3 regions of the Streptomyces sp. NPDC051976 genome follow, and region 2 is predicted to be linked to each of the others. Evidence: riboswitches for the same ligand, from Rfam matches in the RefSeq annotation. Region 2 holds a riboswitch; each other region holds the start of a gene.

Region 1 (7,894 bases), on a different contig from region 2:
CTCGACGAGCTGGGCCTGACGGACGCCGACAGCGTTGTCGGCATCTCCGCCTCCGGCCGGACCCCCTACGCCGTCGGCGCCGTCGAGCACGCGCGGGCCGCCGGGGCGCTCACCGTCGGGCTCTCCTGCAACGCCAACTCCCCGCTGGCGGCGTCCGCCGACCACGGGATCGAGGTCGTCGTCGGGCCGGAGCTCGTCGCCGGGTCCACCCGGCTCAAGGCGGGCACCGCCCAGAAGCTCGTCCTCAACATGCTCTCGACCATCACCATGATCCGGCTCGGCAAGACCTACGGGAACCTCATGGTCGACGTCCGCGCCTCCAACGAGAAGCTGCGGGCCCGCTCCCGCCGTATCGTCGCCCTCGCCACCGGCGCGGGCGACGCCGCCATCGAGGCCGCCCTCCGCGCCACCGACGGCGAGGTCAAGCCCGCCATCCTCACCCTCCTCGCCCACATCGACGCCCCCACCGCCACCCGCCTCCTCACCGCCTCCAACGGCCACCTCCGCACCGCCCTCAACACCGCCCGCGGCTAGCCGTCCAGAAGCAAAACCCAGCCCGTCCGGCGCTTGAGGACAAGGCCCGAGGCAGCGCCCCTCCAGAAGCATCTTTCAGCCCGTCCGGCGCTTGAGGACAAAGGGCGGGCGGGTGGGGAAAACACAGCGGTGCCCCCCTCCGGAGGGAGGAGAGCACCGCTGTGGTGCAGCCAGTGGGCTTCTGATCGCCAGATCAGAAGTCCATGTCACCGCCCGGCATGCCACCGGGGGCGCCGCCGGCAGCGGCCTTCTCCGGCTTGTCGGCGATGACGGCCTCGGTGGTGAGGAAGAGCGCGGCGATGGACGCCGCGTTCTGCAGCGCGGAACGCGTGACCTTCGCCGGGTCGATGATGCCCTCGGCGATCATGTCCACGTACTCACCCGTCGCGGCGTTCAGACCGTGCCCGATCGGCAGGTTGCGCACCTTCTCGACGATGACGCCACCCTCGAGACCACCGTTGACGGCGATCTGCTTGAGCGGGGCCTCCAGCGCGAGCTTGACCGCGTTGGCACCGGTCGCCTCGTCACCCTCGAGCTCGAGCTTCTCGAACACCGCGGTGGCCTGCAGCAGGGCCACGCCACCACCGGCGACGATGCCCTCCTCGACGGCGGCCTTCGCGTTGCGCACCGCGTCCTCGATGCGGTGCTTGCGCTCCTTCAGCTCGACCTCGGTCGCGGCACCGGCCTTGATGACGGCCACGCCGCCCGCGAGCTTCGCCAGGCGCTCCTGGAGCTTCTCGCGGTCGTAGTCCGAGTCGCTGTTGTCGATCTCGGCGCGGATCTGGTTGACCCGGCCGGCGACCTGGTCGGTGTCACCGGCACCGTCGACGATGGTGGTCTCGTCCTTGGTGATGACGACCTTGCGGGCGCGGCCGAGCAGGTCCAGGCCCGCGTTCTCCAGCTTGAGGCCGACCTCCTCGGAGATGACCGTGCCACCGGTGAGGATGGCGATGTCGCCGAGCATGGCCTTGCGGCGGTCACCGAAGCCCGGGGCCTTGACGGCGACGGACTTGAAGGTGCCGCGGATCTTGTTGACGACCAGGGTCGACAGCGCCTCGCCCTCGACGTCCTCGGCGATGATCAGCAGCGCCTTGCCGGACTGCATGACCTTCTCCAGCAGCGGGAGCAGGTCCTTCACCGAGGAGACCTTGGAGTTGACGATCAGGATGTACGGGTCGTCGAGCGACGCCTCCATCCGCTCCAGGTCGGTGGCGAAGTAGGCGGAGATGAAGCCCTTGTCGAAGCGCATGCCCTCGGTGAGCTCGAGCTCGAGCCCGAAGGTCTGCGACTCCTCGACGGTGATGACGCCTTCCTTGCCGACCTTGTCCATGGCCTCGGCGATCAGCTCGCCGATCTGGGTGTCGGCGGCGGAGATGGAGGCGGTCGAAGCGATCTGCTCCTTGGTCTCCACGTCCTTGGCCTGCTCCAGCAGGGCGGCGGAGACGGCCTCGACGGCCTTCTCGATGCCGCGCTTGAGGGCCATCGGGTTGGCGCCGGCCGCTACGTTGCGCAGGCCTTCCTTGACCAGGGCCTGGGCGAGGACGGTCGCGGTCGTCGTGCCGTCACCGGCGACGTCGTCGGTCTTCTTCGCGACTTCCTTGACCAGCTCGGCGCCGATCTTCTCGTACGGGTCCTCCAGCTCGATCTCCTTGGCGATGGACACACCATCGTTGGTGATCGTGGGGGCGCCCCACTTCTTCTCAAGGACGACGTTCCGGCCCTTGGGACCAAGGGTGACCTTGACGGCGTCGGCGAGCTGGTTCATCCCGCGCTCAAGGCCGCGCCGAGCCTCCTCGTCGAACGCGATGATCTTTGCCATGTGAAGTGGTCCTCCCTGGGGGTCCCCCCGCACCGCGGTAGCGGGGGAGGGGTGGATTGCTCCGGACCGCGTGGCGCCCGCGACGGACGGCCAGCCTGGTCGCCGGTTCCTTTCCGACGGCCGAGCGGGCCTCACCGACCCAGTCCTTCTGTCACTCTCACTCGTAGAGTGCTAACGCCAATGATTAGCACTCGACCCCATCGAGTGCAAGCGCCTGTGGATAACTCCAGGCCCCTGCCCGGCACTCGCCGTGCCCGCCGCGTGACGCACCGGGACGTCCGGGACGCACGAAGGGCCCGCACCTCGGCTGAGGTACGGACCCTTCGGCGTGAGTGCGTCGCGTCGGTGGCCGAACGCGCCGGAGCTGTCAGCCGGCCAGCCGGACCATGTCCGCCTGCGGCCCCTTCTGACCCTGCGAGATCTCGAACTCGACTCGCTGGCCTTCTTCGAGGGTGCGGTAACCGTCCATCTGGATCGCGCTGTAGTGGACGAAAACATCCGCACCACCGTCGACCGCGATGAAGCCGTAGCCCTTCTCCGCGTTGAACCACTTGACGGTGCCCTGAGCCATTCCTAACTCCCCTATTACTGGCCCTATCGCGGCCCCGCACTCCGCGGGTCCGGGTCAGACCTCACCCGCCGTTGGACCCCTTACCGGTGGCAAGGAGACCCCTGGGGGGTGTGCGCCGGAACGCGTCGACCGCGGCTGAATGTATCTGCACGGATGCCCAGTGCAACAGGTCAATTGGACGAGAATTCCTGGCGTGATCGATCCGAAATACCACAGGAAAGGTGCTTATGACGGGGCATCTCGGACCGGACATACAGCACCTTCAGGACATTCGTCACGTGAATTTGGCGATAAATCGCCGCACCAACCACAGGGGTGGCAACTTGCCCCCGGCAACTGTACAAGTTTTCAACTACCGCCCCGCGTAGGCCCGTTGCGACCCCCGACGGAGCCCGGACAGACCGGTGCCCCATCCACCGCAAAGGGTGAACGGGGCACATTTCGGTTCTGGTGACTGCCGGTAACCGTGACGCCTTCAGTACGCCTTCCGTACGTCTTCAGCGCACCGTGAAGACTCCTTCAACGGCCGTACTCAGCCGCCCGCGACCGCCGGAATGATCGACACGCTCGCGCCGTCCGGAACGGCCGTGTCAAGTCCTTCGGAAAAACGGACATCGTCGTCGTTGACATAAACGTTCACGAAACGACGGAGTTTTCCGGTGTCGTCGAGAACCCGCCCGGAAATGCCCGCGTGATTCTTCTCCAGCGACTCGATGACCTCGGCAAGCGTCGCCCCGTCGGCCGGAACCTCCGCCTGGCCGCCGGTGTAGGTACGGAGAATGGTGGGGATACGAACAGAAGCACTCATGCGAGGCCAGCCTCTCGGAACGCGGCAAGGGTGGGGCGGATGGTCGCGGTCGGCCCGGTGGTGGGCGCCACCGCGTCCAGGGTCTTCAGTCCGTCGCCGGTGTTCAGCACGACGGTCTCGGCGGCCGGGTCGAGCTGCCCGGTCTCGATGAGCTTCTTCAGCACGCCCACCGTCACCCCGCCCGCGGTCTCGGCGAAGATGCCCTCGGTGCGGGCGAGCAGCTTGATGGCGTCCACGATCTGCTCGTCGTTCACGTCCTCGACGGCTCCGCCGGTGCGCCGCGCGATGTCCAGCACGTACGGCCCGTCGGCGGGGTTGCCGATCGCCAGCGACTTGGCGATCGTGTCCGGCTTCACCGGGCGTACGACGTCGTGACCGGCCTTGTACGCCACCGACACCGGCGAGCAGCCCTCGGCCTGGGCCCCGTAGATCTTGTACGGCTTGTCCTCGACCAGGCCGAGCTTGATCAGCTCCTGCAGGCCCTTGTCGATCTTGGTGAGCTGGGAGCCGGAGGCGATCGGGACGACCAGGTTGTCCGGCAGCCGCCAGCCGAGCTGCTCGCAGATCTCGTACGCCAGCGTCTTGGACCCCTCGCCGTAGTACGGGCGCAGGTTCACGTTCACAAAGCCCCAGCCCTCGCCGATCGGGTCGCCGATCAGCTCGGAGCAGAAGCGGTTCACGTCGTCGTACGAGCCCTCGATGCCGACCAGCTCGCCGCCGTAGACCGCGGCCATGACGACCTTGCCCGCCTCCAGGTCGTGCGGGATGAACACGCAGGAGCGGAAGCCCGCGCGGGCGGCGGCGGCGCCGACCGCGCCGGCCAGGTTGCCGGTGGAGGAGCAGGACAAGGTGGTGAGGCCGAAGGTGCGGGCGGCCTCCAGTGCGATGGCCACCACGCGGTCCTTGAAGGAGTGCGTCGGGTTGCCGGAGTCGTCCTTGATGTGCAGGCCACCGGTGATGCCCAGCTCACGGGCCAGGTTGTCGGCCTTGACGAGCTTGGTCCATCCGGGGTTCAGATTGGGCTTGTCGGCGACGTCGGCGGGCACCGGCAGCAGCGGCGCGTACCGCCAGATGTTGGTGGGCCCGGCCTCGATCCGCTTGCGCAGCGACTCCGGGTCACCGAGCGGCAGGTCGTAGGCGACTTCGAGCGGGCCGAAACACTCCTGGCACGCGAAGATCGGGCTCAGCGGGAAGCGGGTGCCGCACTCGCGGCACGAGAGCGCCGCGGCGGGTCCGAAGGGGGTGGTGGTGTCGGCGGCGACGGTCTGCACAGCCATGATGGCGAGGCCCTTTCTCCTCATCTTCCTTGTGACGGACATCGCCACAAGACGGAATTGGCACCTTCCCCACCGTGTGACCTCGCGGTCGGCGGGAGGGTTGCCGGGGCTTCAACGGGCCGTTCCCTCTGCCCCTCTGGATGAGCGGTATGGCACCGGATGACGCATCCGGGCGTTTGTGCGCGTGGCGACCCCGGCATGCCGGGCTCTTACGCGTTGTTCAAGACTGTAACCGACGAGCGTGACAGTTGAGATAGTCGTCCGAACCGCGAGATGGATACAACACCAGGCCGAGAGGGAGACCCGCACGTGCTGGACGAGGTGGAACGGTGGCTGGCCGAGCGGTCCTGGACCGCGGCCGACCGGCCGCTGGACGCGCTGCTCGCGGCCAAGCGGGCGGCGGGGGCGCAGGGCACCGTCAGCGTCGTGCTGCCCGCGCTGGACGAGGAGGAGACGGTCGGCGAGATCGTCACCGCCATCCGCCGCGACCTCATGACCGCCGAGGTGCCGCTCGTCGACGAGCTGATCGTGGTCGACTCCGGCTCCCTCGACCGTACGGCGGGGGTGGCGGCGGACGCCGGGGCCCGGGTGGTGCGGCGGGACGAGATCCTGCCGCGGCTGCCGGCCGTGCCGGGCAAGGGTGAGGTGCTCTGGCGGTCACTGCTGGTGACCAGCGGCGAGATCATCTGTTTCATCGACGCGGATCTGCGCGAGTTCGACTCGCGCTTCGTGTCGGGGATCGTCGGGCCGCTGCTCACCGATCCCGGCCTGCAGCTCGTCAAGGCGATGTACGACCGGCCGCTGGAGACGGACGGGGCGGTCGTGCCGCACGGGGGCGGGCGGGTCACCGAGCTGGTCGCCCGGCCGCTGCTGAATCTGCACTGGCCGCGGCTGGCGGGCTTCGTGCAGCCGCTCGGCGGCGAGTATGCGGCGCGCCGCACGCTTCTGGAACGGCTGTCCTTCCCCGTGGGCTACGGGGTCGAGCTGGCGATGCTCATCGACTCCCTCGGGCTGGTCGGGCTCGACGCGCTCGCCCAGGTGGACGTGGGCGTCCGCCACCACCGGCACCAGGACGGGCAGGCCCTTGGCCGTATGGCTGCCGCCATCTACCGCACCGCCCAGCAGCGGCTCTCCCGCGCCCACCTCGTCCGTCCCCGCCTCACCCAGTTCCACCTCACCGACCGCGGCTTCGCCCCCCACACCCACCCGGTCGACACCGACGAACGTCCCCCCATGCTCGACATCCACGAATACGTGGCCCGCCACGCCGCGTAGTGCCCCGAAGGGGCGCGGGGAACTGCGCGGCCCGCCCCCACCGGCCGGTGGTCCGAAAACAACGCGTCTGCCCCATTGGGGCCGGTGGTGACCTGCAGCCCGGTCATGGGCTGGTCGCGCAGTTCCCCGCGCCCCTGACGGGGCACGTCCGGTGCCTGGGCCTCCGCCAGCGCAGCGCGCTTCCCCGCGCCCCTATCGGGGCACTCCGGCGCAGCCGGGCGCGTCACGGGCGCACCGTGCGCCACACGCGGCGCGGCCGGGGACGTTTGAGGGGGAGCCCGGGGGGCTAGGCTCGCCGCATGGTGAAGAGCGCCGGTGCGCGGATTTTGGTCGCGTCGAACCGAGGCCCGGTGACGTACAGCGTGGACGAGACGGGAGCCCTGCGCAGCAGACGCGGCGGGGGCGGCCTGGTGTCGGGGCTGAGCGCGATCGGGGACGACGCGGGCGCGGTGTGGGTGTGCGCGGCCCTGAGCGACGGTGACCGGGAGGCGGTGCGGCAGGGCGTGGCCGAGCCCGGCTCGCGGATGATCGCGATCGCGCCGGACGTGTTCGAGGCGGCGTACAACGGCATCGCGAACTCGGTGCTGTGGTTCGTGCACCACCTGCTCTACCAGACCCCGCTGGAACCCGTCTTCGACGAGGACTTCCGCGCCCAGTGGGCGTCCTTCGAGGCGTACAACACGGCCTTCGCGGACGCGCTGGCCGAGGAGGCCGCCGAGGGCGCGCACGTGCTGGTGCAGGACTACCACCTGTCCCTGGTCCCGGCGCTGCTCCGCGAGCGCCGCCCCGACCTGCGGATCGGCCACTTCACGCACACCCCGTGGGCGCCGCCGGACTACTACCGGATGCTGCCCGACGACGTCGCCGCGCAGGTGCTGGAGGGCATCCTCGGCGCGGACCGCGCCGCGTTCCTCACCCGCCGCTGGGCCGACGCCTTCGCCGCGTGCTGTGTCGCGGTGCTCGGCGCCGAGCTGTCGGAGGACGGGCACGCGGTCACCTACCGCGGCCGTACGACACGGCTGGGCGTGCACGGCCTGGGCGCCGACCCGGACTTCCTGCGCGAGCGCGCGCACCGCTCCGACGTGGCGGACCGGATCGCCACGCTGCGGGCCGAGACCGGCGCCGAGCGGAAGCTGATCGTCCGGGTCGACCGCACCGAGCTGTCCAAGAACATCGTGCGCGGCCTGCTCGCGTACCGGCAGCTCCTGGACGAGCACCCGGAATGGCGCGGGCGCGTGGTGCATGTCGCCTTCGCGTACCCCTCGCGCCAGGATCTGGCGGTCTACCGCGAGTACACCGCGGAGGTCGGCCGGGTGGCCGAGGCGATCAACGCGGACTACGGCACCGCCGACTGGCAGCCGGTGCTGCTGAAGGTCGACGACGACTTCGCCCGCTCGCTGGCCGCGTACCGCCTGGCGGACGTGGCGCTGGTGAACCCGATCCGGGACGGTATGAACCTGGTCGCCAAGGAGGTGCCGGTCGTCTCCGACCGCGGCGTGGCCCTGGTCCTGTCCCGCGAGGCGGGCGCCTTCGCCGAGCTGGGCGACGACGCCTTCGTCGTCAACCCCTACGACATCCGCGCGACCGCCGCCGCCCTCCACTCCGCCCTC
Region 2 (7,894 bases):
CGAGCTCCTTCTTCCTTCAGCCGCCTACCGGTTGACTGGTGGGCGGTCCCCGAGCGCCATCCGGATTGGATGATCGACTGCGCGGAGGTTCGACGCCCGACCTTAGTGACCTTCCTGTGATCGGTTCAAATCCTTGTAGGCAAAATCTCGACCGCTTCGCAATTTTTTTACGACCCTCGTACGCGTGGTGAGGTGCGCTCACGCTGAGTTGGCGCTGGTGCATTAGTGAACACCCATGCGGACGGAAAGCGTACGTTCAGGGGGGATTCAGACCCTTGCGAGGCGTTTGAGCAGGAGTACGGAGGCGACCGGGCGGGCGCCCGCCTTGGCGACGCCGTCGGCCACCTCGCGGTCCGCGGAGACCACCACGATCTGCCGCCCCGGCGGTTCGGCCCGCACCAGACGGCGGATCAACTCGTCAGCGGTCTCACCGGCCTTGCTGAACAGCACCCGCACCCCGCGCGGCGGCGCAAGCAGCACCGGCATGTCCAGATCGGCGCCGTCGAAGACACAGGTGACCTCGGCACCGCTCTGCGCGGCCAGCGCGGCCAGGCCGCCGAGCAGCCGCAGCCGCTGCTTCTCCAACGGCATCGCCGGATAGCCGGTCTTGGTGACGTTGTAGCCGTCCACCACCAGATGCGCCTGCGGCAGCGCGAGCAACTGGTCGAGCAGCGCCGGGTCGGTGTCGGAGAGCGCCCGGGTGGCGATGTCGCGCGGGCTGAACGCCCCGGGCGCCACCGCGTCCACGGTGTCGGCCGGGCGCACACCCATGGTGTCCCGTGGCGGCAGGGCCAGTTCGCGGCGCAGCCCGGAGGCCGCGTCCAGCACGGTGTCCAGCAGCAGCCGCAGCCGTACGTCCTCGATACTGCGTCCCTCGCGGGCGGCCCTGCGGCCGGACTCCACGGCCGCCTCCGCCTCGGTGAGCCGGGTGCGCAGCCGCCGCGCCTCGCTCTCGGCGGCGGTCTTGTCGTGGGCGGCGGCGGTGCGGGTCTCGTCCAGTTCGGCCTGGATCTTGCGCTGCGCCGCCTCGGCGCGCTTGACGTCGCTCAGGGCGCTGCGCAGCTTGCGGTGCAGCGAGTCGCCCTCCTTGCGGACCGCGTCCAGTTCGGCGCGGGCGCGCTGCGCCTCGGCGCGGAGCTGGGAGTGCAGCCCGTCGACCTCCTCGCGCAGCCGGGCGAGCTCGCGCAGGGTCTCCTCGTCGGCCCGCTCGTCGTGCGCCCGCTGGGCCTCCTCGCCGGCGGTGGCGACCAGCTTGGCCCAGCCCGCGGGGCGCAGCAGATAGGCGGCCGCGGCCACGTCCAGCGGGTCGGCGGCGGGCGGCGGGGTGCCGCCGTCGAGCGCCCCGGTCAGCTCGGGCTGCGCCTCGCGCAGCCGGCCCGCGACCTTCTGCCGGAACGCCGCGTCCCCTTCGAGGGCGGCGGCCAGTGCGGTCGCCGCGTACTTCACACGTCTGGAGGGGGTGAAGCGGGCGTACGGGCGCAAGCTGACCGGCAGTTCCGGGTAGGTGAAGCTGCCGAACGCGTCGGCGGCGATGGCGACCACCCGGTGGCGTACCCCCTCGGGCAGCGGCCGGTCGAGCGCGGGCTCACCGCCGGGCCCGGGCACGCCGTCGCCCGCGACACGGTCGTCAGGAACGCCGTCGTCCGGCGCGCCTTCGCCCGGCGCGGCGGCACCCGCCTCGGCCCCGCTCGCCTCGGCCCGCGGAACGCCGCCGATACCGTCCACCAGTCACTCCCGTCCGGTTACACGGCGCCTCCCCGGCCCCCTTCGATCCTCCGGCCGCCGCCTCTTGTGTCCATTGTCCCCGTACGGGCGGTCAACCCTGCGCGGTGCCGTTCTCCGCGTCGGCGCCGGGCCGGTCGACCAGCTCGATCTGGTCCAGCGCGTTGCACCAGCGGCAGCGCACCGACTCGACCGTCTCGCTGAGCACCTCGGTCTCCTCGATCGACGGCGCGCCCGCGAGATCGAGGTGGACGTACTCCACGACCCGCGTCGAGCGGGTCACGTCGAAGCGGGTGAGATTGCCGCACAGCGTGCAGCGCCAGCGCGTGGTGTCGGTCGGCAGGGGAACCGGCATCGGGTCTGCACCTCTTCCTCGGGCATACGTGACGGGGGTTCCCCCAGCCGATGGCCGGCGGAGGGCGAAACGTCCCGGGTCACCCTACGGCCTCGGAGGTACGGCGCGCTGCGGCGAGGCGGCCTATGACCGTTACGCCCGGTCCGTCATCATCGGTCCATGGTCATCCCGGTGTACGACAAGAACCCCGTCCGCCGTCCACCGGTCGTGACATACGGGCTGATCGCCGTGTGCACCGTGGTCTTCCTGCTCGGCCCGCTCTCCGGCTTCAACACCTCGTACGGGACCGGCGAGCGGCTGCAGTGCGCGCAGTCGGGCTACTTCAACCACTGGGGCGTCATCCCGTACGAGTTGTTCCACGGGCAGCTCCCGCCCGACCGGCTCGGGCTGCCCTCCGGGTGCCCGGTGCCGGACGCCTTCACCAAGGTGCCGTTCGTCTCCGTGCTCACCGGGATGTTCCTGCACGGGAGCTGGCTGCACCTGATCGGCAACATGCTCTTCCTCTACGTCTTCGGCGACAACGTGGAGAACCGCATGGGCAGGGTCCGCTTCGCCGTCTTCTACCTGGTCGCGGGGTATCTGGCGACCTACGGTTTCGCGCTGGCCAACAGCGAGTCGGCGCAGACCCTGGTGGGCGCCTCCGGGGCGATCTCCGGGGCGCTGGGCGCGTACCTCTACCTCTATCCCCGGGCCCGCGTCACCAGCCTGTTCCCGTTCCTCTTCTTCATCCCACTGCGCTTCCCCGCCTGGGTGGTGCTCGGCTTCTGGTTCGTGCTGCAGTGGCTGGCCGCGCAGACCGCGCGCAACGGTCCCGGCGTCGCCTACCTCGCCCATGTGGTCGGCTTCGCCTTCGGGTTCCTCTGCGCCTGGGTGTGCTACCGGCCGCGTCGTAAGGTAGGGCTCGTATTCGGGTCGACCCAAGGAGACATCCAGCCGTGATCACCGCGATCGTGCTCATCAAGACGTCAGTCGACCGCATCCCCGAGATCGCCGAGTCGATCGCCGCGCTGGAGAACGTCAGCGAGGTCTACTCGGTGACCGGGACGTACGACCTCGTGGCGCTGGTGCGGGTGGCCCGGCACGACGACCTCGCGGACATCATCCCGGGCCGGATCAGCAAGATCCCCGGCGTCCAGGTCACCGACACCCATGTCGCCTTCCGCACCTACTCGCAGCACGACCTGGAAGCCGCCTTCGCCATCGGCCTCGACTCGTAGCGCCGCCGGCCCGCCCGCGGGCCGGCGTCAGCCGCGGTCGGGGACGCAGCGGCCGTCCTCGGTGCGGTACTTCCAGCGGGCGCCGTCGCGGACGAGCTCCCGCACGGCGCGCACGAAGCGCTCGATGTGCTCGTCGGGCGTCCCGGCGCCGAAGCTGACCCGGATGGCGTTCAGGGAGCGCTCGCCGGGCACCGCCTCGGGCGCCCCGCACTCGCCCGGCGCGTCCGGCTCGCCCCCGAGGAGGGTGCGGACCAGGGGGTGGGCGCAGAAGAGGCCGTCGCGGACCCCGATGCCGTACTCCGCGGAGAGCGCCGCGGCGAAGTGCGAGCTGTTCCAGCCCTGGACGACGAAGGACAGCACGCCCACCCGCGGCGCGTCCTCGCCGAAGAGCGAGAGCACCCGCACCTCGGGGACCTCCGCGAGGCCCTCCCGCAGCCGGGCCAGCAGCTGCTGCTCGCGGCTGACGAGCCGGTCGAACCCGGCCTCGGTGAGCGCCTTGCACGCGGCGGCGACCGCGTAGACGCCGATCACGTTGGGCGAGCCCGCCTCGTGCCGGGCGGCGGTGGTGTGCCACTCGACGTCGACCCCGCCGTCGGCCCGGCGGGCGACCTTGCGGCTCGCGCCGCCCCCGGCGAGGTACGGCTCCGCCTCGCGCAGCCAGTCGGCCCGCCCGGCCAGCACTCCGGAGCCGAAGGGGGCGTACAGCTTGTGGCCGGAGAAGGCGACCCAGTCGACGTCGAGCGCGGCGACGTCCACCGGGTGGTGCGGGGCGAGCTGCGCGGCGTCGAGCACGATCCGGGCGCCGTGCCGGTGCGCGGCGGCGGCCAGCTCCCGTACCGGCCACAGCTCGCCGGTGACGTTCGAGGCACCGGTGACGCAGACCAGCTTGGGGCCCTTGGGCGCGGCGTGCAGCGCCACGTCGAGCGCGGCGACCGCCTGCTCGGGGGTGCGCGGCGCCGCCAGGTAGGTGACCTCGGCGCCCTCGGCGCGCTCCCAGGGCAGCAGCGAGGCGTGGTGCTCGGTCTCGAAGACGAAGACCCGGGTGCCGGCGGGCAGCACGGCGGCCAGCAGGTTGAGCGAGTCGGTGGTCGACCGGGTGAAGACCACCTGGTCGTCCGCCCGGCAGCCGAGGAACGCGGCCACGGTCTCCCGGCTCTGCTCGAACAGGTCGGTGGAGAGCTGCGACAGGTACCCGGCGCCGCGGTGCACGCTGCCGTAGTACGGGGCGTACGCCGCCACGTCGTCCCAGACCCGCTGCAGCGCCGGGGCGCTGGCCGCGTAGTCGAGCGCGGCGTACGTCACCTCGCCGCCGGTCACCAGCGGCACGCGGACGTCATGCCCCAGAACGGGCAGCGGGGTACAAATCTCTCGGTCGGTGGCAGCGAAGGACACAGTCATGGCGAACTCCCGTAAAAGGCAGGCGACATCACCGCACGCCCGCGGCCGGAGGACACACCGGCGGATGCACGCGGGGCGGAGCGGGACGGATTTCGTCGAACGGATGCGTCGGACGCGCGGCAGAGCCCTGCGTCGACGTGATGGCGGTACGGCGGAACCGGGCCGACAGGCCCTATCGCATTCGCTTACGCATGAGAGAACTCCCCAAGTCCGGCTTGCCGAGAGCCTCGCTGCTCACGGCCTGGTCATCACCCGGGGCACCCCGCCTCGGACGGAGGGTTGCCGGACAGCGAGCCGGGGCCTTTGCGCTGTCACTCGTGACCTGCTCAGCATTCTGCCACAGGGCGGCGCACGCACAAGTCGCCGTCCATGGAGTGGACGGCGACTTGTGCGTGCGTACGTCCTGCTACGCGTTGCTCGCCGCGGCCCACCGCTCCAGCGCGGCGGCGGCCCGGCCCGAGTCGATCGACTCGGCCGCCCGGACCAGCCCGGCGGAGATCTGCTCCTCCAGCGAGCCGCTGGTCGGCGACAGCGCCACGAGCGCGGCCGCCGAGTTCAGCAGCACCGCGTCGCGTACCGGCCCGGTCTCGCCCGCGAGCACCCGCCGGGCGACCTGCGCGTTGTAGGCCGCGTCGGCGCCGCGCAGGGCCTCCACGGGCACCAGGCCGAGACCGACGTCGCGCGGGTCGAAGGGAGTCTGCTCGACCTTGCCGTCACGCACCACCCACACCTGGGAGGTGGCGGTGGTGGTCAGCTCGTCCAGACCGTCGTCGCCACGGAACACCAGGGCGGAGGAGCCGCGTTCGGCCAGCACCCCGGCCAGGATCGGCGCCATCCGAAGATCGGCGACACCGGTCGCCTGCGCCCGCACCCGGGCCGGATTGGTCAGCGGGCCGAGGAAGTTGAAGGTCGTCGCGACCCCCAGCTCGGCGCGCGCGGTCGCCACATGGCGCAGCGCCGGGTGGAACTTCACCGCGAAGCAGAAGGTGATCCCGGCCTCCTCCGCGACCTCGACGACCCGCTGCGGGGTGAGCTGGAGGTTGACCCCCAGGTGTTCGAGTACGTCGGAGGCGCCGCTGGCCGAGGACGCGGCCCGGTTGCCGTGCTTGACGACCTTGGCGCCGGTGCCCGCCACCACGATGGCCGACATCGTGGAGATGTTCACGGTCTTGGCCCGGTCGCCGCCGGTGCCGACGATGTCCACCGTCTTGCCCGGCACCTCGATGGTGTTGGCGTGCGCGTACATCGCCCGCACCATCCCGGAGACCTCCTCGACGGTCTCCCCCTTGGCCCGCAGCGCGACCGCGAACCCGGCGATCTGCACGTCGGTGGCCTCACCGCGCATGATCGTGTCCATCGCCCACCCGGTCTGCGCCGCGGTGAGGTCCCGTCCGGCCAGCAGGGTGCTGAGGACGTCGGGCCAGGAGGGGGCCGCCGGGCTGTTGCCGCCTGCCGGGGTCACAACGCTCATGGTCCACGCTCCTGGTGGTCGGGAAGGGTTCCGCGCGCTCAGCCTAGCGGCGGGCCGACCGTGCGGCGGCCGCTGCCCGCACTGCGGACGCCCCTGTCCCGCAACGCCTCCGGGCCGGCCCCGGCGCCCCCGAAGGGACACCGGGACCGGCCCGGAAGGTGGCGTTGCTCAGCACTGCTCAGCGGTGGTGCACCGTACGGCTAGTGGTGCCCGTGCCCGCTGGTGATCTCCTCGTACTCCTCGACGGTGGGCTTGGGGATCTGGCTGCTCTCCCCGTAGAACCCACGCGACAGCTTCGCCCGGAGCTTCTCGACCGGGTTGGCCTTGCGCTCGACACCGTTCTCGTCGACCTCGGGGCCGATCTCCAGCGGGGTCGGCTGGACGTGCGCGGTGAGGATGTGGCGCTGCTCCTGCGAGAGCGGCTCGTGCACCTCGATGAACTCGCCGTGCGGCAGCCGCTTGATGATGCCGGTCTCGCGACCGTGCAGCACCTTCTCGCGGTCCCGGAGCTGCAGGCCCAGGCAGATCCGCTTGGTCACGTAGAACGACGCGACCGGCAGCGTGAAGAAGCCGATGCGGACGAACCAGGTGATCACGTTGATCGACAGATGGAAGTGCGTGGCCCACAGGTCGTTGCCGCCACCGATCAGCAGCACGAAGTACATCGTCAGCCAGGCGACACCGAAGCCGGTGCGGACGGGGCGGTTGCGCGGGCGGTCCAGCAGGTGGTGCTCACGCTTGTCCCCGGTCACCCAGGACTCGATGAACGGGTAGACCGCGATCGCCGCGAGGACCAGCGGGAAGATCATCAGCGGTACGAACACACCCAGTGCCAGCGTGTGGCCGAAGCCTCTGATCTCCCATCCGGGCATCACACGGATCAGGCCCTCGGAGAAGCCCATGTACCAGTCGGGCTGGGCTCCGGTGGACACCTGGTCCGGCCGGTAGGGACCCATCGTCCAGATCGGGTTGATGGTGGCGACCGCGGCGAGCGCCGCGATCAGACCGAAGACCAGGAAGAAGAAGCCGCCCGCCTTCGCGGTGTACACCGGCAGCAGCGGCATGCCGACGACGTTCTTCTCGGTCTTGCCCGCACCCGGGAACTGGGTGTGCTTGTGGTAGAAGACCAGGATCAGGTGCGCGACCAGCAGACCGGCCATCAGGCCCGGCAGCAGCAGGATGTGCACCGAGTAGAAGCGCGGCACCAGGTCGTGACCGGGGAACTCGCCGCCGAACAGGAACATCGAGATGTACGTGCCCACGATCGGGGTGGCGAGCACCGCGCCCTCGGCGAACCGGATACCGGTGCCGGAGAGCAGGTCGTCGGGGAGCGAGTAACCGGTGAAGCCGGTGAACATGCCGAGGAACAGCAGCGTCCAGCCGAACAGCCAGTTGATCTCACGCGGCTTGCGGAAACCGCCGGTGAAGAACACGCGCATCATGTGCACGATCATCGCCGCGACGAAGATCAGCGCGGCCCAGTGGTGGATCTGCCGGATCAGCAGACCACCGCGCACCTCGAAGCTGATGTGCATGGTCGAGGCGTACGCCTCCGACATCCGCACACCCTGCAGCGGCACGTACGGGCCGTGGTAGACGACCTCGCTCATGCTGGGGTGGAAGAACAGCGTCAGATAGACACCCGTGAGGATGAGGATCGTGAAGCTGTACAGGCAGATCTCGCCCAGCATGAAGGACCAGTGGTCCGGGAAGATCTTGCGCAGGTTGGAC
Region 3 (7,894 bases), on a different contig from region 2:
AGTTGGATGGTGGCCCAGGCGATCTGCTCGGCGCTGGCGGCGGCCGTGGAGGCCAGCAGGAACAGCGCGTCGGTGCGGTCCGGGTACGACACGGCCCACTCCAGGGCGCGCATGCCGCCCATGGAGCCGCCGGCCACCAGGGCCCAGCGGTCGATGCCGAGCGCGTCCGCCAACCCGGCCTCGGCGGTGACCTGGTCGCGCTGCGTCAGCTGCGGGAAGCTGCCGCCCCAGCGCCGTCCGTCCGGCCGAAGCGAGGAGGGGCCGGTGCTGCCCTGGCAGCCGCCGAGTACGTTGGGGGCCACGACGAACCAGCGGTCGGTGTCCAGGGCCCGGCCCGGCCCGATCAGGCCGTCCCACCACCCGGGTGTCGGGTGGCCCGGGCCGGCCGTACCGGCGGCGTGGCTGTCCCCGGTGAGCGCGTGCAGCACCAGGACCGCGTTGGAGCGTGCGGCGTTGAGCCGCCCCCAGGTCTCGTACGCCAGCCGCACACCGGGAAGTTCCCCGCCCGCTTCCAAAGGCAGCACCTTGTCCCGTACGTACCACTGACGGCGGCCGGGAGCGTCCCCCTCCCGCCAGGCCCCGGAGGCCGGCGGGAGAGGGACGCCGGTGGCGGGTACGGCGCTCAGGACGCGCCCTTGGCCGCGCGGAAGCCCGCCTCCAGGTCCGCCTTGAGGTCGGCGAGGTTCTCGATGCCGACCGACAGCCGCACCAGGCCCGGGGAGGTGCCGGTGGCCGCCAACTGCGCCTCGTCCAGCTGGCTGTGGGTGGTGGACGCGGGATGGATGATGAGGCTGCGCACGTCGCCGATGTTGGCGAGGTGGCTGAAGAGTTCCACGGCGTCCACGAAGCGCTTGCCCGCCTCCACCCCGTCCCGCAGTTCAAAGGCCAGTACGGCGCCGGCGCCGCGCGGCAGATAGCGCTGCCCGGCCTCGTACCACCGGTTGGACGGCAGCCCCGGGTAGTGGACGGCGGCGACCTCGTCGCGCTGCTCCAGCCACTCGGCGAGCGCCTGGGCGTTCGCCGAGTGCCGCTCGATGCGCAGGCTGAGGGTCTCGACACCCTGCAGCAGCAGGAACGCCGAGTGCGGGGCGATGGCGGGGCCGAGATCGCGCAGCAGTTGGACGCGGAGCTTGATCGCGAAGGCGCCGGGACCGAGGGCGGGCCAGTAGCGCAGTCCGTGGTAGCTCGGGTCGGGCTCGTTGAAGTCCGGGAAGCGGTCGGCGTGTTGCCCGAAGTCGAACGTGCCGCCGTCGACCACGACACCACCGATGGTCGTGCCGTGGCCCCCGATGAACTTGGTCGCCGAGTGGACGACGATGTCGGCGCCGTGCTCGAACGGCCGCAGCAGATAAGGGGTGGGCACCGTGTTGTCCACGATCAGCGGCACGCCCGCCTCATGGGCGACGTCGGCGACGGCCCGGACGTCCAGGACGTTGCCGCGCGGATTGCCGAGGGTCTCGGCGAACAGCGCCTTGGTGTTCGGGCGGATCGCCGCCCGCCAGGCGTCGAGGTCGTCCGGGTCGTCGACGAACGAGACCTCGATGCCGAACTTGGGCAGGGTGTGCCGGAAGAGGTTGAAGGTGCCCCCGTACAGGGAGGTGCTGGAGACGATGTGGTCGCCGGCGGACGCCAGGGTCAGCAGCGCCAGCGTCTCCGCGGCCTGGCCCGAGGAGAGCGCCACCGCCGCCACGCCGCCCTCCAGCGCGGCGACGCGCTGCTCGAACACGTCCTGGGTGGGGTTGTGGATACGGGTGTAGATGTTCCCCGGCTCGGCGAGCGAGAACAGGTCGGCGGCGTGCTGGGTGTCGCGGAACACGAACGACGTGGTCTGGTAGATCGGCACCGCCCGCGCCCCGGTGGTCGGGTCCGGCGCGGCACCGGCATGGATCTGCTTGGTCTCGAACGACCACGCCGAGGTGTCCGGCCCGGCGGGGCCTTCCTCCGGCGTATGACCTGCGGTGACGGAGTCGATGGGCTGGCTCATGGGTCTCCCTGGTACGGCGGCGCGCAGGAGGGTGCGCCGGGTGCGGGGGCAAGCGGGGGTATGCGGGGGTATGCGGGGATACGGCGAAGCAGGCAGCGCACGGCCGCGATGCGGCGGCGCGCGGGGGAAGGACGATCAGGGGCCGGAGCGGGGCGTCAGCTCTCGACGGAACAACAACCCGTGCTGGTGACACGCACGTAGTCCACGTGGCGGCGGGTCACGAGAACGGTCGTCATGCGGCCAGGAAACCACAGCCGCGCGCCGCGCACCACCACCTTCGGCGGGCCCGTGCCGTGTAGCGGAGCAGCACGGAGCTTCATCCACCCCTTACGTCAAGCTCCTTGACGCCCCGTCACGGTGCGGCGAGCCGGAAGTGCATCCTGCCGAAGGTGACCCAGTCGCCGGGGCGGACGGGCGTCTGGCCGGTCAGCCGCCGGCCGTTCACGCGTGTGCCGTTCAGCGAACTCAGGTCGCACAGGGACCAGCCGTCGACGGCGGCGGTGAGGACGGCGTGCGAGCGGGAGACGGATTCGTGGGACAGCCGCAGATGGCTGCTGGAGGCGCGTCCGATGACCAGGGAGCGTGTGCCGGCCGGCGGCAGCGCGAGGACGGGCAGGTGGCGGATCCGGTGGCGGCGGCGGATGCGGAGGGCGAGGTGGGTCGGTGCGGCGGACGCCCGGCGCAGGAAGCGTCGCAACCCGCCGGGGGACGCCGGGGCGGCAGGCGGCGGAGCGGCCTCGGCCCCGGCCCCGGGCAGGTCCGCGATCGTGGAACGCAGTTGGGCCAGGTCGCGTGCGACGAGCACGCGCTCCATGCGGAAGAGGAAGGTCTCGTGCGACAGCCGTCCCTCAACCGCTGCCGTACGCAGCAGTTCCAGGACGTGGTCGCGATCCGCGTCGGACGCCCGCGCGAGCGGAACCTCACCCTGATACTGGCTCACGAGGGAGATTGTCCACCGGGCGGAGACGGCTGTCCACGACACCGGGCCGCTTCGATGCGCCTCACCGCGGAAGGCCGGTCCAACGGTGATCTCGACGCGTGATCTCCCCGCGTGACCACCAGGTGAGACCGCGTGCGCGAACTTCTTGACGGCCGCACGGGCCGCGCCGAAACTGACGGGGACGGTCACGATTGTCAGCGCCCACGGCGCGGGTTCGCCCGCCCTTGTGGTCATCGGCCCCGGCCCGCTGACAGGCAACCCTTCCACCGCGATGGGGTGCCCCGGGTGACGACCGGGTCCTGCCGGTGCGGCGGGGCAAGCGTGGTCTCGCGTGTCGCGAGCTCCGGAGGTGGGACTGGTGGGAATGCCCTGGAACGGCTTCACGCGGCGCCTTCACATCGATCTTCAGCGCGTCTCCAGCGCTTACTGATCCGCTACCGGTCCGTACGATCCGGACCCGCGCCAGAAGCGTAGTCGCATCCCATCGGCCGCTGGTGCCCACAAGGCGGCAGTGGCTTCCTCGCGCCCCAAGGGAGAGTCATGTCCGACAGCCATGCGCACTGTTCCAGCACAGACAACTCCAGCGCCTGTACCAAGATTTCGCCGACCTCGGGCCATCGCCCCGCGGCGATCGCACCGTCCGCCCTCCCCCACCGCTTCCACAACCGTATCGGCGTCGGTCTGGCGGGCGGCTTCTACCCGGCGCCGCACCGCTACCAGTTGTTCCTGACGGAGAACTGCCCGAGCTCGCTGCGCGTGTCCATCAGCGTGGACCTGCTCGGCCTGAACGACTCGCTCACCACCACGGTCCTGGCCCCGCGACCCGCCGGGACACCCGAGGCGTTCGCGGCACTGCGCCGGGCGTACGAGGCCACGGCGTACCACTACGACGGTCCGCTGACCGCGCCCGCGCTGTGCGACCGGTGGACCGGACGCGTCGTCAGCAACCAGGTCTGCGACATCCTCCGCGACCTGGCGGGCCTGCGGTTCGGCGACGACGGGGTCTGCCCCGCGGCGCTCCGCCCGCCGGCCCGCGCCGCGGACGTGGACGCGCTGCGTGACCTGCTGGACCGAGAGGTCACCCGGGACGCCGAGGGCCCCGGGCGCGCGGCGGCGCTGGACCTGCTGGAGAACCGGCTCGCCGGGCAGCCGTATGCGCTGGGCGATGAGCTGACGGCCGCGGACGTGGACCTGTGGGTGGCGCTCGTCCATCTCGGCCCGGCCGGCGCCCTCGGTTCGCACCACCGGCTCCGGGACTACGTACGCCGCTTGGGCGACCACCATCCCGCCTTCCGGACCAGGGCCGACGCGGCCTGAGAGCCTGGAGGCCGCGAACGCGGACACCCGTCCAGCTCGCCCACGAGACGCCCCGCACGCCTCCGAACGGCGCCCCGCCACCTTATTTCCTATCGATTTACTAGGAAAGCATTGACGGGGTGCCGTTCGGGTGCGCAGGATGATGCACATGCCCTTCAAGCAACGACTCGTACGTCGTCGGCATGTCGACTTTGGTCACGTCGTCAGCGCCGCCTGCTGTCGCGCCTAGGGCACGCGACTCACTTCCCGCGCGTGTCACTCCGCTGCTTCTGACTCATCCCAGGTGATCAGGCGGCCGGTCCCACCGCGCCTGATGGCCCGACGTACCTGCGAAGGACGACCGCCATGACCACGGCAATCCCTGCTCAGACCACTGTCCCGCACGCACTCCTGCCCGACGTGCGGCATCTCCGCCTCCTGGACGACGCCCCGCGCAGCGGCCCCGAGGAACCCGGCACCACGCCCCTCATCGGCTACCTCGTGCTCGTCCCCGAGGGCACCGACCCCGCGCAGTTCTTCGCCGCGGAGGTGCCGCGGCGAAGGATCCGACCGGTCGGCTACGCGGACACCCCGCCCGCGCCACAGGCCGGAGGCAATGGCGTACGCATCGATCCCGCGCGGCATGTCGCCGAGGTCGACGGACGCGAACTCGACCTCACCTACCTGGAGTTCGAACTGCTCGCCCACCTCGTACGGCATCCCCACCACGTGCACTCACGCGAGCAGTTGATCGCCGACATCTGGGGCTACGACCACATCGGCGACGGCCGCACGGTGGATGTCCACGTGGCGCGGCTGCGCCGCAAGCTCGGGTCGTACCGACACCGCATCGTCACCATACGGCGGGTGGGCTACAAGTACGTGCCCGACCAGCAGGAGAGCCCCAACCCCGATGCCCGCCGCCGACCTTGAGGAGTTCCCACGCCATGGGCGTTGCCACGGCGCTGTCCGTACCCGTCCCGGCTTCCGACCCCGCCTCCGACCGGACCGCCGGTCCCGGCCGGGCGCACTGGCTGCGGGTGGCCCGCGACACGGCGGACGACCTGGCCACGGACGCGGTGGCCAGGGACCAGGCGGGCAAGGCCCCGGTCGACGAGGTGTCCCGGCTGCGGGAGGCGGGGCTGCTGAGGCTCCTCGTACCGGCTGAGCTCGGTGGCGGCGGCGGGGACTGGCCCACGGCCTACGCCGTCGTACGGGAGATCGCCGCCGCCGACGGCGCGATCGGGCAACTGCTCGGCTGTCACTACTTCCTGTCGTCCGGCGCGCGGTTCCTCACGGTGCCCGCTCTCGCCGCCCGGATCGAGCGGAAGTCCGCGGCGGCGGACTGGTGTTGGGGCGGTGGTGTCGCCGACCAGGAACTGCCGCTGACACTGGCCAGGTCGGCCCGCGGCCATGTGCTCGACGGTCGGCAGAGCTTCACCACCGGGGCCCTCGTCGCCGACCGTCTCCTCGTACGGGCCCAACGGGCCGACACCGGCGAGCCCTTCGCCGTCGTCGTCGACACCGCCGACCCCAGGGTGCGCGTCGACGACGACGCCGGCACCTTCGGCCAGCGGCTCGCGGCAGGCGGCAGCGTGGAGTTCGACGCCGTACCCGTCGTCGCCGATGACGTGCTCGGCTCCCTGTCCGCGGACGAGGGCGTCCTGTCGCCCCGTACCGCGCTCACGTCGCCGCTCGGGCGTCTGCTCTCCGTCCAGCTCCTGCTCGGCATCGCCGAGGGAGTCCTCGCCGAAGCCCGTGAGTACAGCAGGGCGGGCCGCTCGGCCTGGCGCGCCGACTCCTCCCAGGACCCGGAGCTGCTGAGCGCCTACGGAGAACTCACCATCCTCGCCCGCTCCGCCTCCGCACTGAACGAGCAGGCGCTGGAGGCCGTTCACGGGGCACTGGCACGCGGCGAGGACGTCACGTACGACGAGTACGCGCAGACCTCGGCCCTGGTGGCCATGGCCGAATCGGCCGCTTCCAGGGCCGCGCACGAGTCCACCACCCGCGCCCTCGATGTCATCGGCGTCCGCTCGGCGTCGTCCAGGCTGGGATTCGACCGCTTCTGGCGCAACGCCCGCACCCACGCACTGCACCAGCCCGTCGCCCACCGGCTGCGCGAGGTCGGGGACTACTTCCTCAACGACGCGCACCCGCCGTTCGTCCTGCCGTTCTGAGAGCGTGGACAGCCGCCGGGCAGCGAAACACCCGACCGACGCACTAGGGAATAATGCGCACATGCGGATCTCAGCCAGGGCGGACTACGCGGTACGAGCCGCGCTGCAGCTCGCCGCGGCACACGACGACGGGCCGCTGAAGGCCGAGGCCATCGCCGATGCCCAGGACATCCCGCACAAGTTCCTGGAGAGCATCCTGAACGATCTGCGCCGTGGCGGTCTCGTCCTGAGCCAGCGCGGCGCCAACGGTGGCTACCGGCTGGCCAGGCCCGCCGGGGACATCACCGTCGCCGACGTGATCCGCACCGTGGACGGACCGCTGGTCTCGGTACGAGGAGTCCGCCCGCCGGAGCTGTCCTACACCGGCCCCGCCGAGTCACTGCTCCCCCTGTGGATCGCGCTGCGCTCCCACGTGCGCGAGATCCTCGAAGGCGTCTCCCTCGCCGAGGTCGCCTCCGCCCAACTGCCCGCCGACGTCTCCGCGTTGATCCACGCCCCGGGCGCCTGGGTCAATCCCTGACACGCCTGCGGCGCGGTCGGCGCCGCGCGGGAGTGCTCCCGCACGGCGCCGACCGGTGCGTCCCGTGACCTCAGGAGGCGACGGCGACCCGGTGATCGGCGGTGAAGGGGCGCCCGGAGACCAGCTCGGACTCGCGGCCGTCAGGGCCCACCGGAGTCTCGCCGATCAGGGTGACCCGGTGCAGCCGCCGCTCGACGTCCAGGTGTTCGAGGTCGCGCGGGGCGAGGTGCGCGGTGGCCCGGTTGTCCCAGAAAGCCACGTGCCCGGGCTCCCAGCGGAAGCGCACCGTGTACTCGGGACGGGTGATCTCGGCATAGAGCAGGTCCAGGAGGCGCTTGCTCTCACTCGTGGTGACATCGACGATGTGGCTGGTGAAGCCCGGGTTGACGAACAGCGCGCGCTCCCCGGTCGCCGGGTGCACCCGCACCACGGGGTGGACGGCCACCAGCAGGTTGTCGTTGATGCGCCGGGCGTACGCGCTGTCGCCGTCCACCGGGCGGCTGCCGCCGTAGCGGTGCTCGGCACGCAGGGTGTCCACGAAGGCCCGGACCGGGGAGGACAGTCCCTCGTAGGCGGCGACCAGGTTGGTCCACTGCGTGTCGCCGCCGAACTCGGGTACGGTCTCGGCGCGCAGGATGGATCCCGCGGGCGGGTTCACCGCGGCGGTGACGTCGGTGTGCCAGCCGTCGAAGTAGCTGTACTGGCGCTTGCGGTACTCCTCCCGGAAGTCCTTGCCGTAGCGCTGCTCGAAGCGGCGCGGATCGATGGTGAAGATCTCCGGGTGGTCCTCCGGCGGGGTGTCGTCGTGGGGATGGGCGTAGGTGAGGTCACCGAACTGGCGGGCGAAGGCGACCTGGGAGGCGTGGTCGAGGCGCTGACCGCGGAAGAAGACGACCTTGTGCCGGTGCAGGGCCTCGGTGATCGCGGTGACGGTCTCGGTGGAGAGCGGTTCGGCGAGGTCCACGCCGTCGATG

Evidence for each region. Region 2 has a riboswitch for S-adenosylmethionine ahead of AB0M29_RS32960 (aminotransferase class V-fold PLP-dependent enzyme). Riboswitches for the same ligand answer to the same signal wherever they lie in the genome.
Region 1: another riboswitch for S-adenosylmethionine. It lies ahead of thrC (threonine synthase); the one in region 2 lies ahead of AB0M29_RS32960 (aminotransferase class V-fold PLP-dependent enzyme).
Region 3: another riboswitch for S-adenosylmethionine. It lies ahead of AB0M29_RS18285 (putative leader peptide); the one in region 2 lies ahead of AB0M29_RS32960 (aminotransferase class V-fold PLP-dependent enzyme).

The regions. Positions count from the first base shown of each region.
Region 1 covers NZ_JBFAXL010000049.1:13,706-21,599, reverse strand. The annotation lists gene murQ (N-acetylmuramic acid 6-phosphate etherase) at 1-534, shown strand, start outside; gene groL (chaperonin GroEL) at 728-2,353, opposite strand; gene AB0M29_RS34320 (cold-shock protein) at 2,721-2,924, opposite strand; gene AB0M29_RS34315 (ubiquitin-like small modifier protein 1) at 3,457-3,732, opposite strand; gene thrC (threonine synthase) at 3,729-5,009, opposite strand; SAM riboswitch class I at 5,027-5,156, opposite strand; gene AB0M29_RS34305 (glucosyl-3-phosphoglycerate synthase) at 5,319-6,284, shown strand; gene AB0M29_RS34300 (trehalose-6-phosphate synthase) at 6,584-7,894, shown strand, end outside.
Region 2 covers NZ_JBFAXL010000045.1:12,846-20,739, reverse strand. The annotation lists gene AB0M29_RS32980 (NYN domain-containing protein) at 268-1,605, opposite strand; gene AB0M29_RS32975 (hypothetical protein) at 1,817-2,077, opposite strand; gene AB0M29_RS32970 (rhomboid family intramembrane serine protease) at 2,237-3,016, shown strand; gene AB0M29_RS32965 (Lrp/AsnC ligand binding domain-containing protein) at 3,013-3,294, shown strand; gene AB0M29_RS32960 (aminotransferase class V-fold PLP-dependent enzyme) at 3,322-4,692, opposite strand; SAM riboswitch class IV at 4,899-5,015, opposite strand; gene trpD (anthranilate phosphoribosyltransferase) at 5,099-6,163, opposite strand; gene AB0M29_RS32950 (cytochrome bc complex cytochrome b subunit) at 6,364-7,894, opposite strand, start outside.
Region 3 covers NZ_JBFAXL010000016.1:27,245-35,138, reverse strand. The annotation lists gene AB0M29_RS18300 (homoserine O-acetyltransferase) at 1-626, opposite strand, end outside; gene AB0M29_RS18295 (bifunctional o-acetylhomoserine/o-acetylserine sulfhydrylase) at 623-1,984, opposite strand; gene AB0M29_RS18290 (DUF1707 and FHA domain-containing protein) at 2,337-2,924, opposite strand; SAM riboswitch class IV at 3,108-3,252, shown strand; gene AB0M29_RS18285 (putative leader peptide) at 3,289-3,354, shown strand; gene AB0M29_RS18280 (glutathione S-transferase C-terminal domain-containing protein) at 3,465-4,241, shown strand; gene AB0M29_RS18275 (winged helix-turn-helix domain-containing protein) at 4,587-5,153, shown strand; gene AB0M29_RS18270 (acyl-CoA dehydrogenase family protein) at 5,168-6,400, shown strand; gene AB0M29_RS18265 (Rrf2 family transcriptional regulator) at 6,462-6,920, shown strand; gene AB0M29_RS18260 (TauD/TfdA family dioxygenase) at 6,991-7,894, opposite strand, start outside.